2 linked regions of the Leptothrix cholodnii SP-6 genome follow. The protein of the gene in region 2 interacts with the protein of the main gene of each other region in a pairwise test. Links are inferred from orthologs where the notes say so. Each region holds a gene or a part of one and is shown on either strand. Other genes may lie near its edges.

The links. The genes of interacting proteins can lie anywhere in the genome.
Region 1: the proteins of LCHO_RS18955 (region 2) and LCHO_RS19965 interact in binary tests that used the Escherichia coli proteins (3 or more experiments, as listed by UniProt). The link is inferred for Leptothrix cholodnii SP-6 from one-to-one orthologs.

The regions. Positions count from the first base shown.
Region 1 is NC_010524.1:4,487,750-4,494,537, forward strand. What follows is about bases 1,175-4,094. They hold LCHO_RS19965 (glutamate-5-semialdehyde dehydrogenase), read right to left. Parts: upstream 3,315-4,094; coding sequence 2,034-3,314; downstream 1,175-2,033. Other genes in these bases: LCHO_RS19955 (LemA family protein), read right to left, coding at 1,175-1,279; queC (7-cyano-7-deazaguanine synthase QueC), read right to left, coding at 1,310-2,017; galE (UDP-glucose 4-epimerase GalE), read right to left, coding at 3,360-4,094. Also shown: LCHO_RS19950 (hypothetical protein), read right to left, coding at 1-539; more of LCHO_RS19955, read right to left, coding at 719-1,174; more of galE, read right to left, coding at 4,095-4,400; LCHO_RS19975 (hypothetical protein), read left to right, coding at 4,537-5,055; ubiquinone biosynthesis regulatory protein kinase UbiB, read left to right, coding at 5,110-6,678. UniProt on the Escherichia coli protein: Catalyzes the NADPH-dependent reduction of L-glutamate 5-phosphate into L-glutamate 5-semialdehyde and phosphate. The product spontaneously undergoes cyclization to form 1-pyrroline-5-carboxylate.
Region 2 is NC_010524.1:4,268,047-4,276,016, reverse strand. The notes cover bases 2,186-5,005. They hold LCHO_RS18955 (sulfate/molybdate ABC transporter ATP-binding protein), read right to left. Parts: upstream 4,220-5,005; coding sequence 3,152-4,219; downstream 2,186-3,151. Other genes in these bases: cysW (sulfate ABC transporter permease subunit CysW), read right to left, coding at 4,247-5,005; LCHO_RS18960 (PASTA domain-containing protein), read left to right, coding at 2,186-3,103. In the rest of the region: LCHO_RS18965 (gamma-glutamyltransferase family protein), read left to right, coding at 1-1,528; more of LCHO_RS18960, read left to right, coding at 1,616-2,185; more of cysW, read right to left, coding at 5,006-5,260; sulfate ABC transporter permease subunit CysT, read right to left, coding at 5,260-6,093; LCHO_RS18940 (sulfate ABC transporter substrate-binding protein), read right to left, coding at 6,100-7,113; LCHO_RS18935 (YeeE/YedE family protein), read right to left, coding at 7,269-7,748; LCHO_RS18930 (YeeE/YedE family protein), read right to left, coding at 7,756-7,970. UniProt on the Escherichia coli protein: Part of the ABC transporter complex CysAWTP involved in sulfate/thiosulfate import. Responsible for energy coupling to the transport system.

The DNA.
Region 1 (6,788 bases), 220 kb from region 2 along the record:
AGTCCGGCGATGGCCTGGCGCATGGCCAGCGGCAGGCCGGCGAGTTCGCCGGCGTCGCGGGCCCCGCCCCGATGCAGCGGCGCCGGGCCGTTGAAGCGATGCCGCACCAGCAGCAGCGCCAGCCGATCGAGCGGTCGCACGCGACCGTCGGCGCACATCACGCGGCGCACCGCCATCAGCAGGGCCTGACGCTCGGCCAGCGGCGACTCGGCGCACTGCGCGAGCACCGCCTCGAGGGCCGACAGGCGCGCGGCAGCCGGCAAGGTCTGCACCAGGCGGCGCCCCCCCTCGGCCGTCATGACGCCGTGGCATTCCTCGACAAAGGCCTGACGCTCGCGCGCGCTGCCGGGCGTGAGCAGCAAGGCCAGCAGCAGCGCGCGCTGCTCGCCCGGCCCGCGCATGCGCCGCAAGCGCGCCCACGCCTTCAATTCGACCTCGTCGAGCAGGCGGGGCGCCAGGTTTGCCGCGCGGCCGGCGGGCAGGCCCTGCCACTCGGCACGGGCCGGCCGCCCCGCGGCCGCGCCTTCGGCGAGCGGCACGGTGTCGGGGTCTGCTGGAGGAATCTCGGGTCGATGCATCACGCTGCCAAGGGGTACGGCGGAATCAGGGGTGCCGGGCGGCATCAGGTCGGGCAATTCGTGTGGGGCCGATCGTCCGCGCGCGGCCCGAGCTTGTCCAGCCGCAAGTTGTATCGTGCATCGGGCCGGCGCCGGCCGCCTCAGATCGGCGGGAACTCGGGCGCGGCATGGAAGCCGAACAGGCCGGCCACCAGCGTGGTCGGAAACAGGGCCACCGCGCGGTTGTATTCGTCGGCCGACTGGTTGTAGACCAGCCGCGAAAAGGCGATCTGCTCCTGCAGCGCATCACGCTGGCGCAGCAGGTCGCTGACGACCGGGTCGGGGCCGATGCCGGACGTGAGGTCCTGCAGGGCGTGGCCGAGCTCGTCGAGCGCGGCCACCAGCACCTCCTCGGCAATCGCCAGCTGCTGCAGCACGTCGCCGCGCAGGGGGCGCTGCTGGACGTTGTCGCTGGCGCGACCGGCCTGGCTGGCGGACGTCAGCGTGGCTTCGATCAGCGCTTCATCCTGCGGCTCGGTGATGCGGGTGCGCGAGACCTCGGCCAGCGTCAACGCCACGGCATGGCGCTGCCGCAGCTGGCTGGCCAGCGGCGCAAACGCCGTGCGCATGCTGTTGCGCAGGCGCACCAGGCGGTTGTAGGCGCCGAGTGTCCACAGACCCAGGATCGTCGCCAGGACGATCAGCACGAGACGCGATGGCAAACCCGCTGCTCCGATCCGACGCGGCGCAGCTCAGCGCCCGCCCAGCCACGCGGCATGGCCGGCGTGCCTGAGTTCGCAGGCCGGGCAGTGGCCGCAACCGTGACCCCAGGCGTGGCGCTGGCCGCGCTCGCCGAGGTAGCAGGTGTGGGTGTGTTCGGTGATCAGCTCGACCAGCGGGGCACCGCCGAGGTCTTCGGCCAGCGTCCAGGTCTGCGCCTTGGTCAGGAACATCAGCGGCGTCTCGATCGTCATCGGCGCGGCCAGGCCGAGCGAGAGCGCCACCTGCAGCGCCTTGAGCGTGTTGTCGCGGCAGTCGGGATAGCCGGAGTAGTCGGTCTCGCACATGCCACCCACCAGCACGCTGGCGCTGCGCCGATAGGCCAGCGTGGCCGCCATGCCGAGGAACAGCAGGTTGCGGCCGGGCACGAAGGTGTTGGGCAGACCGTTGGCCTGCAGCTCGATCTCGCGCTCGGTGGTGAGCGCGGTGTCGGAGATCTGCGCCAGCAGTGACAGGTCGAGCAGGTGATCGGCGCCGAGCCGCTCGGCCCAGTCCGGGAACTGCTCGCGCAGCTGCGCCAGCACGGTCAGCCGGCAGTCGAGTTCGATGCGGTGGCGCTGGCCGTAGTCGAACGCCAGCGTCTCGACATGGGCGAAACGTGTCAGCGCCCAGGCCAGGCAGGTGGTCGAGTCCTGCCCACCCGAAAACAGCACGAGCGCAGTGCGCGAATCGCGGTTCATGGCGACTCCCCGGCGCTCAGCCGCGCACCTCGCCCTGGCCGAGCACGATGTATTTCAGCGAGGTCAGCCCCTCCAGCCCGACCGGGCCGCGGGCGTGGAACTTGTCGGTGCTGATGCCGATCTCGGCGCCCAGGCCGTATTCGAAGCCGTCGGCGAAGCGGGTGCTGGCGTTGACCATCACGCTGGCCGAATCGACCTCGCGCAGGAAGCGCATCGCGTTCGGGTGGCTGGTGGTCAGGATCGCCTCGGTGTGGTGCGAGCTGTAGCGGTTGATGTGGGCGATCGCGTCATCGAGCGAATCGACCAGCTTGATGCTGATGATCGGGGCCAGGTATTCCTCGGACCAGTCGGCCTCGGTGGCGTCGACCAGCTTGGCACCCGGCACGGCGGACAGGATGGCCTTGGCGCGCGGGCCGCAGCGCATCTCGACACCCTTGGCCGCAAAGATCGCGCCGATGCGTGGCAGAAAGGCCTGTGCCTGCTCGACGTGCACCAGCAGCGACTCGGTGGCGTTGCAGGGGCTGTACTTCTGCGTCTTGGCGTTGTCGGTGACGACCAGCGCCTGCTCGATGTCGACCTGGGCGTCGATGTAGGTGTGGCAGTTGCCGTCGAGGTGCTTGATCACGGGCACCTTGGCTTCGGCGCTGATGCGCTCGATCAGGCCCTTGCCGCCGCGCGGGATGATCACGTCGACGTACTCGGGCATCGCGATCAGGCGGCCGACGGCGGCGCGGTCGGTGGTCTCGACCAGCTGCACCGCTTCGGCCGGCAGGCCGGCGTCGGTCAGCGCGGCCTGCACCAGCTTCCAGAGCGCCAGGTTGGAGTGCAGCGCCTCGGAGCCACCACGCAGGATGGCCGCATTGCCGCTCTTGATGGCGAGCGAGGCGGCCTCGATGGTGACGTTGGGCCGGCTCTCGTAGATCATGCCGAAGACACCCAGCGGCACGCGCATCTGGCCCACGCTGATGCCGCTCGGGCGCTGGCGCAGGTGCAGGATCTCGCCGATCGGGTCGGGCATCGCGGCGAGCTGCTCGCAGCCTTCGGCGACGGTGGCGATGGCCTTGGCGTCGAGCTTGAGGCGGTCGAGCATCGGGCCGGCCAGGCCGGCGGCCTCGGCGGCGGCGAGGTCACGCGCGTTGGCTTCGGCCAGCGCCGGGCCGGCTTCGCGCAGGCGGCGCGCCAGCGCCAGCAGGGCGCGGTTCTTGGCGGCGGTGGTGGCCGCGGCCATGCGGGCCGAGGCGCTGCGCGCGGCAGCGCCGACGTGGGCCATGTAGGCGGAAATGTCGAGCACGTTCATGCCCGAATTGTCGCAGAGCAACCCCGCGCTGCGGGGCATGCGGGATCAGGCCGACAGCGACTGCCCGACCACCGGCGCGTAGCCCTGCGGGTTGCGCGATTGCCAGCGCCAGCTGTCGGCGCACATCGCGTCGAGACCGAGTTCGGCCTGCCAGCCCAGCAGCTCACGCGCCAGGGCCGGGTCGGCATAGCAGGAGGCCACGTCACCCGGGCGCCGGGCGACCGTCTTGAACGGCACGGCACGGCCGCTGGCGCGCTCGAAGGCGCGGATCACGTCGAGCACGCTGTAGCCCTGGCCGGTGCCGAGGTTGACGGTGAGCGACTGCTTGCGCTCCAGCAGATGGCGCACGGCGGCAACATGGCCGGCCGCGAGGTCGACCACGTGGATGTAATCGCGCACGCCGGTGCCGTCGGGGGTGTCGTAGTCGTTGCCGTAGACCTGCAGGAACGGCCGCTTGCCCACCGCCACCTGCGCCACGTAAGGCATCAGGTTGTTCGGGATGCCGCGCGGGTCTTCGCCGATCAGGCCACTCGAATGTGCGCCCACCGGATTGAAATAGCGCAGGTAGGCGATCTTCCAGCGCGAGTCGCAGCGCTCGAGTTCACGCAGCAGCTGTTCGCCCATCAGCTTGGTCAGGCCGTAGGGATTGGTCGCCGACAGGGCCGAGTCCTCGCGGATCGGCAGGGTTTCGGGCTGGCCGTAGACCGTCGCCGACGAACTGAAGACGAGCGAGAACACGTCCTGCGCGGCCATCGCCTGGCCCACGCTGACCAGCCCGCCGAGGTTGTTGCGGAAATACTCGAGCGGCTGTTCGGCCGACTCGCCCACCGCCTTGTGCGCGGCGAAATGCACCACCGCCTGCACGCCGTGCGCGGCGATGATGCGCTCCATGGCCGCGGTGTCGTTGACGTCGGCCTCCTCGAACGCCGGGGCCTCGCCCAGCAGACCGGCCAGGCGATCCAGGACCTGCGGGGAGCTGTTGGCGAAGTTGTCCACCCCCAGGACACGGTAGCCCGCCTTGTGCAGGGCGAGCCAGGTGTGCGAGCCGATGTAGCCGGTGGCGCCAGTGAGGAGGACAGTGGTCATGGTGTGCGCTTCCGCTGAAGCAAGGCCGACCACGAATGCGGACCGGTCACCCTGCTCTGAACATTCTGGCAAAGCAGGTCGGCGTCGAGCCCGGTGCGACATCGAGCATTCGTGAACTGCCTCCTACAATCGCCAGATGTTTCAAGCGCTGCTCGAACCGCTGGGGCGCGAAGCCCTCGCGCGGCTCACCCTCCTGCTCAATCACGTGATCTCGGCCGAGCCCGAAGCCATGCGCCGTCTGGTCGGCCAGGCCGGCGGCAGCATCGGCATCGAATGGCAACGCTGGCCGGCCCTGCTGCCACCGCCGCCGCCCGCGGCCTGGCGCATCACGCCCGCCGGCCTGCTCGAGCTGGACGACGGCAGCGTCGCGCCCGCCAGCGGTGCCGCGCTGCTGGTCGGCCTGGATCACCAGGCGCTGTTCGGCTGGCTGCTCGGCGGTGCGCGTGGCCGCCCGCCGATGGATGTTCATGGCGACGTGGCCCTGGCCGCCGAGGTGAGCTGGCTGGCCGAGAACCTGCGCTGGGACATCGAGGACGACCTCGCCCGCGTGATCGGCGATGCGCCGGCACACCAGCTGGCGCAGGTCGGCCGCGCCATCGCGCAGGGCGTGCAGGCCCTGGTGCAGCGCGTGCGCCCGGCGGCACCCGACGCGTGAGCACCCGCTCAGCGCGCCCGGCGGCATCGCCGGCCCGACCCCGAGCCTGACGCCATGAAAAACTGGCCTCGACTGGCGTTCATCGCCTGGGTGCTGCTGCGCCAGGGCATGGATCAGCTCGTGCTGAGCCACATGCCGCACGCCAGCCTGCGACTGCTCGCGCGGCTGATGTCGATCGGCCGCACCCACCACGAACCACGCGGTGTGCGACTGCGCATGGCGCTCGAGCGCCTCGGGCCGATCTTCGTCAAGTTCGGCCAGGTGCTCTCGACCCGCCGCGACCTGATCCCGCACGACATCGCCAACGAACTGGCCAAGCTGCAGGACCGCGTGCCGCCGTTCCCGAGCGACGTCTCGCGCGCGGCCGTCGTGCAATCGCTGGGCCGGCCGATCGAGGAGGTGTTCGCCAGCTTCGACGCCGACCCGGTGGCCAGCGCGTCGATCGCGCAGGTTCACTTCGGCGTGCTGCACGACGGCCGCGAAGTCGCCGTCAAGGTGCTGCGCCCGAACGTGCTGAACATCATCGAGGCCGACCTGGCGCTGCTGCGCGTGGCCGCGGCCTGGCTCGAGCGGCTGTCGCCCGACGGCCGCCGGCTGCGTCCGCGCGAGGTGGTGGCCGAGTTCGACAACTACCTGCACGACGAGCTCGACCTCGGCCGCGAGGCCGCCAACGCCGCCCAGCTGCGCCGCAACATGGGCGGGCTCGACCTGATCATGCTGCCCGAGATGATCTGGGACCTCTCGAGCGCCGAGGTGCTGGTGATGGAGCGCATGCACGGCGTGCCGATCAGCCAGATCGAGACCCTGCGTGCCGCCGGCATCGACATCCCCAAGCTGGCCCGCGACGGCGTGACGATCTTCTTCACGCAGGTCTTCCGCGACGGTTTCTTCCATGCCGACATGCACCCCGGCAACATCATGGTGTCGACCGCGCCGGCCACCTTCGGGCGCTACATCGCGCTCGATTTCGGCATCGTCGGCACGCTCGATTCGCGCGACAAGGAATACCTGGCGCAGAACTTCCTGGCCTTCTTCCGGCGCGACTACCGGCGCGTCGCCGAGCTGCACATCGAGTCCGGCTGGGTGCCGGCCAGCACCCGGGTCGACGAACTCGAGGGCGCGGTGCGCGCGGTCTGCGAGCCGCATTTCGACCGCCCGTTGAAGGACATCTCGCTCGGCCAGGTGCTGCTGCGGCTGTTCCAGACCTCGCGGCGCTTCAACGTCGAGATCCAGCCGCAGCTGGTGCTGCTGCAGAAGACGCTGCTCAACGTCGAGGGGCTGGGCCGCCAGCTCGACCCCGAGCTCGACCTCTGGCAGACCGCCAAGCCCTTCCTCGAACGCTGGATGAACGAGCAGGTCGGCTGGCGCGCGCTGCTAGGCTCGATCAAGGACGAGGCGCCGCGCTACGCCAAGCTGCTGCCCGAACTGCCGCGCCTGCTGCACGATGCACTGCAGGCCCACGCCCGGCCGCAGCGCCCGTCCGACGAACTGCTGCTGGCGCTGCTGCATGAACAACGGCGCACCAACCGGCTGCTGCTGACGGTGTTCTATCTGATCGGCGGCTTCGTCGCGGGCGGCCTGTTTGCCCACTGGATCCTGCCCGGGCTGCTGCACCTGTTGTAAGCGACCGCTCGCACACTTGTGCACTGCCGCATGCGGCCACCCGATCTGCGCGGGCCGCAGCACCAAGGCAGCGCTGGCACCTATAATTTCGCGTTTTGAATCAACGGTTT
Region 2 (7,970 bases):
GCGCGTGCTGCGCGAAGGCGGCAACGCGCTCGAAGCCATGATCGCCGCCGCGGCCTCGATCGCGGTGGTCTACCCGCACATGAACTCGATCGGCGGCGACGGCTTCTGGGTCATCAGCGGCCCGGGCGGCCAGCCGCAGGGCATCGACGCCAGTGGCGCCAGCGCGGCGGCGGCCTCGATCGACCGCTACGCGCAGCGCGGCGTGCGCGGCAGCATCCCGTTTCGAGGCGGCGTGGCGGCGCTGACGGTGGCCGGCACGGTGTCGGGCTGGGGCGCGGCGCATGCGCTGTCGCAAGAGTGGGGCGGGCGCCTGCCGCTGTCGCGCCTGCTCGAAGACGCCACCTGGTACGCCCGCGAGGGCATTCCCGTCACGCACAGCCAGTGGGCCTGCACCACGGCCAAGCAGGCCGAGCTGGCGCCGATCGCCGGTTTTGCCGAGACCTTCCTGCCCGGCGGCGAGGTGCCCGCCGCCGGCAGCCTGTTCAAGCTGCCGCGCCTGGCCGCCACGCTCGAACGCATCGCCGCGCACGGCACGGATGATTTCTACCGCGGTGACCTGGCGCGCCAGCTCGCCGCCGAACTGGCCGCCGTCGACAGCCCGCTGACGCTGGCCGACCTGCAGGCGCACCACGCCAAGCGCGTCGACCCGCTGGCGCTGCGCCTGCAGGGCCTGACGCTGATGAACATGACGCCGCCCTCGCAGGGCGTGGTCTCGCTGATGATCCTGGGCATCATGGCGCGCCTCAAGGGCTGGGACGCCGACCCGCTCGGCCCGGCCTTCGTGCATGCACAGGTCGAGGCCACCAAGCAGGCGTTTGCGCTGCGCGACCAGCACGTCACCGACCCGGCCTTCATGAAGATCGCACCCGCCGCGCTGCTGCGCGACGAGCTGCTCGACGAGCTGGCCGGGCGCATCAGCCTGACGCAGGCCGCGCCCTTCGGCCGCAAGACCGACCCCGGCGACACCGTCTGGATGGGCGTGATCGACGGCCAGGGCCGCGCGGTCTCGTTCATCCAGAGCATCTATCACGAGTTCGGATCGGGCATCGTGCTGCCGGGCTCGGGCGTCAACTGGCAGAACCGCGGCTGCAGCTTCAGCCTCGACCCCGCGCACATCAACGCGCTGGCGCCGCACAAGCGGCCGTTCCACACCCTCAACCCGGCGCTGGCGCAGCTCGACGACGGCCGCCTGATGGTCTACGGCACGATGGGCGGCGACGGCCAGCCGCAGACGCAGGCCACGGTGTTCAGCCGCATCCACCGCTTCGGCCTGGCGCCGCAGGCGGCGATCGAGCTGCCGCGCTGGCTGCTCGGGCGCACCTGGGGCATGGCCAGCGACAGCCTCAAGCTCGAATCACGCTTCCCGGCGTCGACGGTGGCTGCGCTGCGCGCGCTGGGCCACGAGGTCGAGCTGCTGGCCGACTGGGACGAGTCGGTCGGCCACGCCGGTGCGCTGATCCGCGAGGCCAACGGGCTGCTGGTGGGGGGCTTCGACCCGCGCAGCAACGGCTCGGTGGCGGCGTACTGACGCAGCTCACGCGCGCAGGCCGTGCGCTGATCCATCGGGCGCCTTGCGCGGTTGACCCCAATTGAAACGTGGCCGGCCGCGGCTATCGTGGTCGATGACCGACGCAGGGAGAAGCCAATGGCTCACGATGTCCTGATCAGCTATTCGAGCCATGACCGGCTGGAGGCCGATGCAATTTGCAATCGCCTCGAGTCCCAGGGCATCCGCTGCTGGATCGCCCCGCGCGATGTGCCGCCGGGCTCGGAGTACGCCGATTCGATCGTCCAGGCGATCGAGAGTGCGCGCGTGATGGTGCTGGTCTACAGCGCCCACGCCGACGGGTCGAAACAGGTCCGCCGCGAAGTCGAACGTGCCGTCAGCATCGGCCGCACGATCATGCCGGTGCGGATCCAGAACGCCGAGATGAGCAAGGCGTTCAAGTACTACGTCGGCTCCATCCATTGGCTCGACGCGATCACGCCGCCGCTGGAGCAGCACATCGACCGGCTCGGCCGGGATATCCAGGCCGTGTTGTCGGCGCAGCCCGCCGCGCCGGGGCCGGCGGCTGCCACGACGACGCTCGGCTTGCCCCGGACGGCCCGGCCCGACCCGGCGCCGGCCGCCGAGGCGAGCGGCACCTCCCGCAAGGGCCTGATGATCGGCGGCGGCGTTGCCGTGACGGTCGCCCTGTTGGCGGGTGGCTACTTCCTGGGCCAGGCAACGAGAGACGATCCGCTGGTCGCGGCGCCGACGGCCGCAGGGCCACCGGTTGCGTCGCCGGCGGTTTCGCAGGCGGTTTCGGAAGCGGTCGTCGCGCCGGCCACGTGGGTGCCGTCGGTCAACGACAGGTCCCGGCGCGAGGCCAGCGAGTTGCTCGAGGCGGCCGGGCTCAAGGTCAAGCTCGTCGAGCAGGAACATGCCGAACTGCGCTTTCCGAAGGTGATCGGCACCGACCCGGCCGCCGGTCAGGCCGTGCCCGCCGACCGCGAGGTGACGCTGTACGTCTCGGGCATGCGCCTGCTGCCGTCCGTGCTCGATCTGCCGATCGAGAAGGCGAAGTCGACGATCCAGGATGCGGGCTTCTCCGCGCCGGTCGAGATCCGCGAGACCGCGAGCCCCAAGCCCGAAGGCGTGGTGATCGGCATGCAGCCGCCGGGTGGCAGCCGGCACTTCTCGAGCAAGCCGGTCGTGCTCGAGGTCTCGGCCCCGAAGGCACTGCTCGCCGACCTCGTCAAGCGCCCCGTGGCCGAGGCCGAGCAGGCCCTGAAAGAGGCCCGCTTCAACCCGCAGGTCGTTCGCGACTGGATTCCCGGCGCCGCGGTCGGGACCGTCGCGGAGATGAAGCCCGCCGCCGGATCCCGCCTCAACCCCGGCGACACCGTGACCTTGCGTGTGGCCGCGGCCGGCGGCTGGGTCTATCACGCGGCGGGGCGGCAACTCAAGGGCGGCCAGACCTTCCGCATGGACACGGCGGGCAATCTCCGCACCGAACCGCGCTCGGGCAGCAAGACCCTCGACGTGCTGTCCAGGGGCCAGATGGCGCGGGTGCTCGAGGCCTACGGCGACGGCTGGCTCAAGGTCGTGGTGCTCGACTGAACCCGCGCGCCGGGCTTCAGGCGGGCCAGGTCGGACGTTGCCTGACGCTCAGATCATCGCGGCCGGATCGTCCGCCGTGGCCGGCTCGCCACCGGCCACGAAGCGCGTCACCCGCCGCGCCTTCAGCCACGCGCGGCTGCCGTTGGCCAGGCCCAGGCGTTCGCGCAGCAGCTGCCACTGCGCGCGCGGCAGTTCCACGTCCACATAACTGCCGTCCTCGCGCTTGAACTCCAGCCGCGTGCTCGGGCCGACGGTGAGTGCCTGGCTCAGCGTCACCGCCAGCGTGTCGGCCTCGGGGGCGCCGATCACTTCGAGTTCGTGCGGGCGCACGTAGCTGACCTCGGCGGCCGACGTGCTGCCACCCGGCGCATGGCCGAGCCGGCCGTGGAACAGGTTGACGTCGCCCAGGAACTGCAGCACGAAGGGCGTGGCCGGGTGGTCGTAGACCTGGTCCGGGCTGCCGACCTGCTCGATGCGGCCCTGGTTCATCACGACGATGCGGTCGGCCACTTCCATCGCCTCTTCCTGGTCGTGCGTGACGAAGACGCTGGTGACATGCACCTCGTCATGCAGCCGGCGCAGCCAGCGCCGCAGTTCCTTGCGCACCTTGGCGTCGAGCGCGCCGAAGGGCTCGTCGAGCAGCAGCACCTTGGGCTCGACCGCCAGCGCGCGCGCCAAGGCGATGCGCTGGCGCTGGCCTCCGGAGAGCTGGTGCGGGTAGCGGTCGGCGATCCAGTCGAGCTGTACCAGCTGCAGCAGGTCGGTGACCTTGCGGCGGATCTCGGCATCGCTCGGCCGCGTCACCTTGGGTCGCACGCGCAGGCCGAAAGCGACGTTCTCGAAGATCGTCATGTGCGCGAACAGCGCGTAATGCTGGAACACGAAACCGACCTGGCGCTCGCGCACGTCGGTGTGGGTGGCGTCCTCGCCGTGGAACAGCACGCTGCCCGAATCGGGCACTTCGAGCCCCGCGATGATGCGCAGCAGGCTGGTCTTGCCCGAGCCCGACGGGCCCAGCAGCGCGACCAGTTCGCCCGACGGGATGTCGAGGTTGAGGTTGTCGCAGACGACGGTCTTGCCGAAGCGCTTGTTGAGGTTGCGGACTTCGATCGACATGTGCTCGCTTCAGGTTGGTTGTGTTGATCAAGCCGCCGCCGCAGATCCGGCTTTGCCGGTCTGCTGGCGGAGCCCCCTCGGGGGGTGGCGACCGGAGGAAGCCTGGGGGCCCTGTTTCATCCGCTGCTCGACCAGGTATTTCAGAACCAGCGTCACCAGCGCCAGCAGCGCCAGCAGCGAGGCCACCGCAAAGGCCGCGGCGAACTGGTATTCGTTGTAGAGGATCTCGATGTGCAGCGGCATCGTGTTGGTCATGCCGCGGATGTGGCCCGACACCACGCTGACCGCGCCGAACTCGCCCATCGCCCGCGCATTGCACAGGATCACGCCGTACAGCAGCGCCCACTTGATGTTGGGCATCGTCACGCGCCAGAAGATCTGCCAGCCGTTGGCGCCCAGCACGCGGGCGGCTTCTTCCTGCTCGGTGCCCTGCGCCTGCATCAGCGGGATCAGCTCGCGCGCCACGAACGGGAAGGTCACGAACACGGTGGCCAGCACGATGCCGGGCACCGCGAAGATGACCTTCAGGTCGTGGTCGCGCAGCCACTCGCCGAACCAGCCTTGCAGGCCGAAGATCAGCACGTAGATCAGGCCCGAGATCACCGGGCTGACGCTGAACGGCAGGTCGATGAGGGTGAGCAGCACGTTCTTGCCGCGGAACTCGAACTTGGCGATGCACCAGGCCGCGGCGACGCCGAACACCAGGTTCAGCGGCACCGAGATGCCGGCGGCGATCAGCGTGAGCTTGATCGCTGAAAGTGCGTCGTCATCGACGATCGCGGCCAGGTAGACGTCCCAGCCTTTCTTGAACGCCTCGGCGAACACGATCGCCAGCGGCACGAACAGGAAGAAGGTCAGGAAGGCCAGCGCGGTGCCGATCAGCAGCCACTTGACCCAGGCGGGCTCTGCGGTGGCGGCGCGGATGCTGCGCGGTGTGGCGCCTGCAACGCGGAGGCCGGGCCGAGCGCCGGGCCGCTCCCAAGCCGGCCCGGATCCCCTCGGGGGATCGACGAACGTACTCGTTTGGCGAGGGGTGGTCATCATCGCCCTTGCCGTGCGCGCGCCCAGGCTTGCAGCGCATTGATGGTCAGCAGCAGCACGAAGGCCGCCACCAGCATCACGACCGCGATCGCGGTGGCGCCGGTGTAGTCGTACTGTTCGAGCTTGGTGATGATCAGCAGCGGCGTGATCTCGCTCACCAGCGGCATGTTGCCGGCGATGAAGATCACCGAGCCGTATTCGCCCAAGGCGCGCGCAAAGGCGAGCGCGAAGCCGGTCAGCAGCGCCGGCGACAGGATCGGGAAGATCACGTGGCGGAAGGTCTGCCAGCGGCTCGCGCCCAGCGTGGCGGCGGCTTCTTCAAGTTCCTTCTGCATGTTCTCCAGCACCGGCTGCAGCGTGCGCACGACGAACGGCAGGCCGATGAAGGTCAGCGCCACGAACACGCCGATCGGCGTGAAGCTGACCTTGAACGGCAGCCACTGGCCGATCCAGCCGTTCTGCGCATACAGCGCCGTCAGCGCGATGCCGGCCACTGCGGTCGGCAATGCAAACGGCAGATCCACCAGCGCGTCGATCAGGCGCTTGAACGGGAACTCGTAGCGCACCAGCACCCAGGCCACGATCAGGCCGAAGAAGGCGTTGATCAGTGCCGCGGCGAACGAGGCGCCGAAGGTCAGCCGGTACGACGCCAGCACGCGCGGCGAACCGACCGCGTCGACGAACGCCGGCCAGGTCATCGTGAAGGTCTTGAGAAAGGCCGCGCTGAGCGGGATCAGCACGATGAAGCTCAGATACAGCAGCGTGAAGCCGAGTGCCAGGTCGAAGCCCGGCAGCACGCTGTGCCGCTTGAGCAGGGTGCGGGTGAAGAACATGCCCGGTCACTTCTTGGTGTAGACCTGATCGAAGCTGCCGCCGTCGGCGAAGTGGGTCTTCTGCGCGCGGGCCCAGCCGCCGAACACCTCGTCGATGGTGAACAGCGTCACCTTCGGGTACTGCCTGGCGTACTTGGCCGCCACGGTCGGGTCGATCGGGCGGTAGTAGTTCTGGCCGGCAATGTCCTGGCCTGCCGGCGAATAGAGGTACTCGAGATAGGCCTGCGCCACGGCGCGGGTGCCCTTCTTGTCGGCCACCTTGTCGACCAGAGCCACCGGCGGTTCGGCCAGGATCGACAGGCTGGGCGCGACGATGTCGAACTTGTCGGGGCCGAGCTCCTTCTGCGCCAGCAGCGCCTCGTTCTCCCAGGTCAGCAGCACGTCGCCGATGCCGCGTTCGACGAAGGTGGTGGTCGAGCCGCGTGCGCCGGTGTCGAGCACCGGCACGTTGGCGAGGATCTGGCCGACGAAGGCCTGCGCCTTCTTCTCGTCGCCGCCGAACTTCTTGAGCGCGTAGCCCCAGGCGGCCAGATAGTTCCAGCGTGCGCCGCCGGAGGTCTTGGGGTTGGGCGTGATCACCGCGGTGCCGGGCTTGACCAGGTCGTCCCAGTCCTTGATGCCTTTCGGGTTGCCCTTGCGCACCAGGAACACGATGGTGCTGGTGTAGGGCGAGCTGTTGTGCTTGAGGCGCTTCTGCCAGTCGGCCGGGATCAGGCCGGCGCGGGCGTTGAGCTCGTCGATGTCGTAGGCCAGCGCCAGCGTGACGACGTCGGCGTCGAGTCCGTCGATCACCGAGCGGGCCTGCTTGCCCGAGCCGCCGTGGCTCTGCCGGATGGTGACGGTGTCGCCGGTCTTGGCCTTCCAGTGCGCGGCGAAGGCCTTGTTGAAGTCCTGGTACAGCTCGCGCGTCGGGTCGTAGCTGACGTTGAGCAGCGTGATGTCGCGGGCCGCGGCGCCGAGCGCGGCGGCACCGAGGGCCAGCGCCAGCAGCGCGGTACGGGCAAATCGGGGAGCGGTCATGTCGGGGGCCTCGGCTGCAGGGACTCGTGTGGGAATGAGTCGATGCTAGGAAGCCTGCCCGTCGCTGGAAACGAAGCGATCCGAGCTTGTTCATGCGCAATCCGGATAAGCGCCGCCCCCCGGATCCACGCCGGGGTCGGTGGCTCCGGCGCCGATCAGACCTCGTCGGCTGCGGCCTGGGCCGTCGTGGGCGCGGCCCGCCGGTGCGCCTGCCAGCGCTGCAGCCCGGCGCCGGCGACCATCGCCGGCACGAACCACAGCGCCTCCGGGTTGCCGAAACCGAGCGAGGCGATCGCCGGCCCCGGGCAATAACCCGCCAGGCCCCAGCCGATGCCGAACAGCGCCGAGCCGACGATCAGCGGGCGGTCGATGGCGGTCCAGCTGCTGATGTGGAAACGGTCGCCGAGCGCCGGCCCGGTCCGCTTGAGCACGACGCGGAAACCGGCCGCGGCCACCAGCACCGCGCCGCCCAGCACGAACAGCAGGCTGGCGTCCCAGGCACCGGCCAGGTCGAGAAAACCCAGCACCTTGCGCGGGTCGACCATCTGCGCCAGCGCCAGACCGACGCCGAACACCACGCCGGCCAGCGCCGCGGCCAAGCCGCCCAGGCGGGCGCGAACAGGGGTTGTCGTCATGGCAGCCTCAGGCGATCTGCAGCAGATGCCGCACGATGAAGGTGGTCACGATCGCCACCCCCAGGAACACCGCCGTGGCGACCAGCGAGCGCACTGAAAACCGCGCCAGCCCGCACACGCCGTGGCCGCTGGTGCAGCCCCCCGCGAGCGACGTGCCGTAGCCCACCAGCAGCCCGGCCAGCACCAGCAGGCCGGTGGGGAAACCGTTGCGCAGCGGCGCCG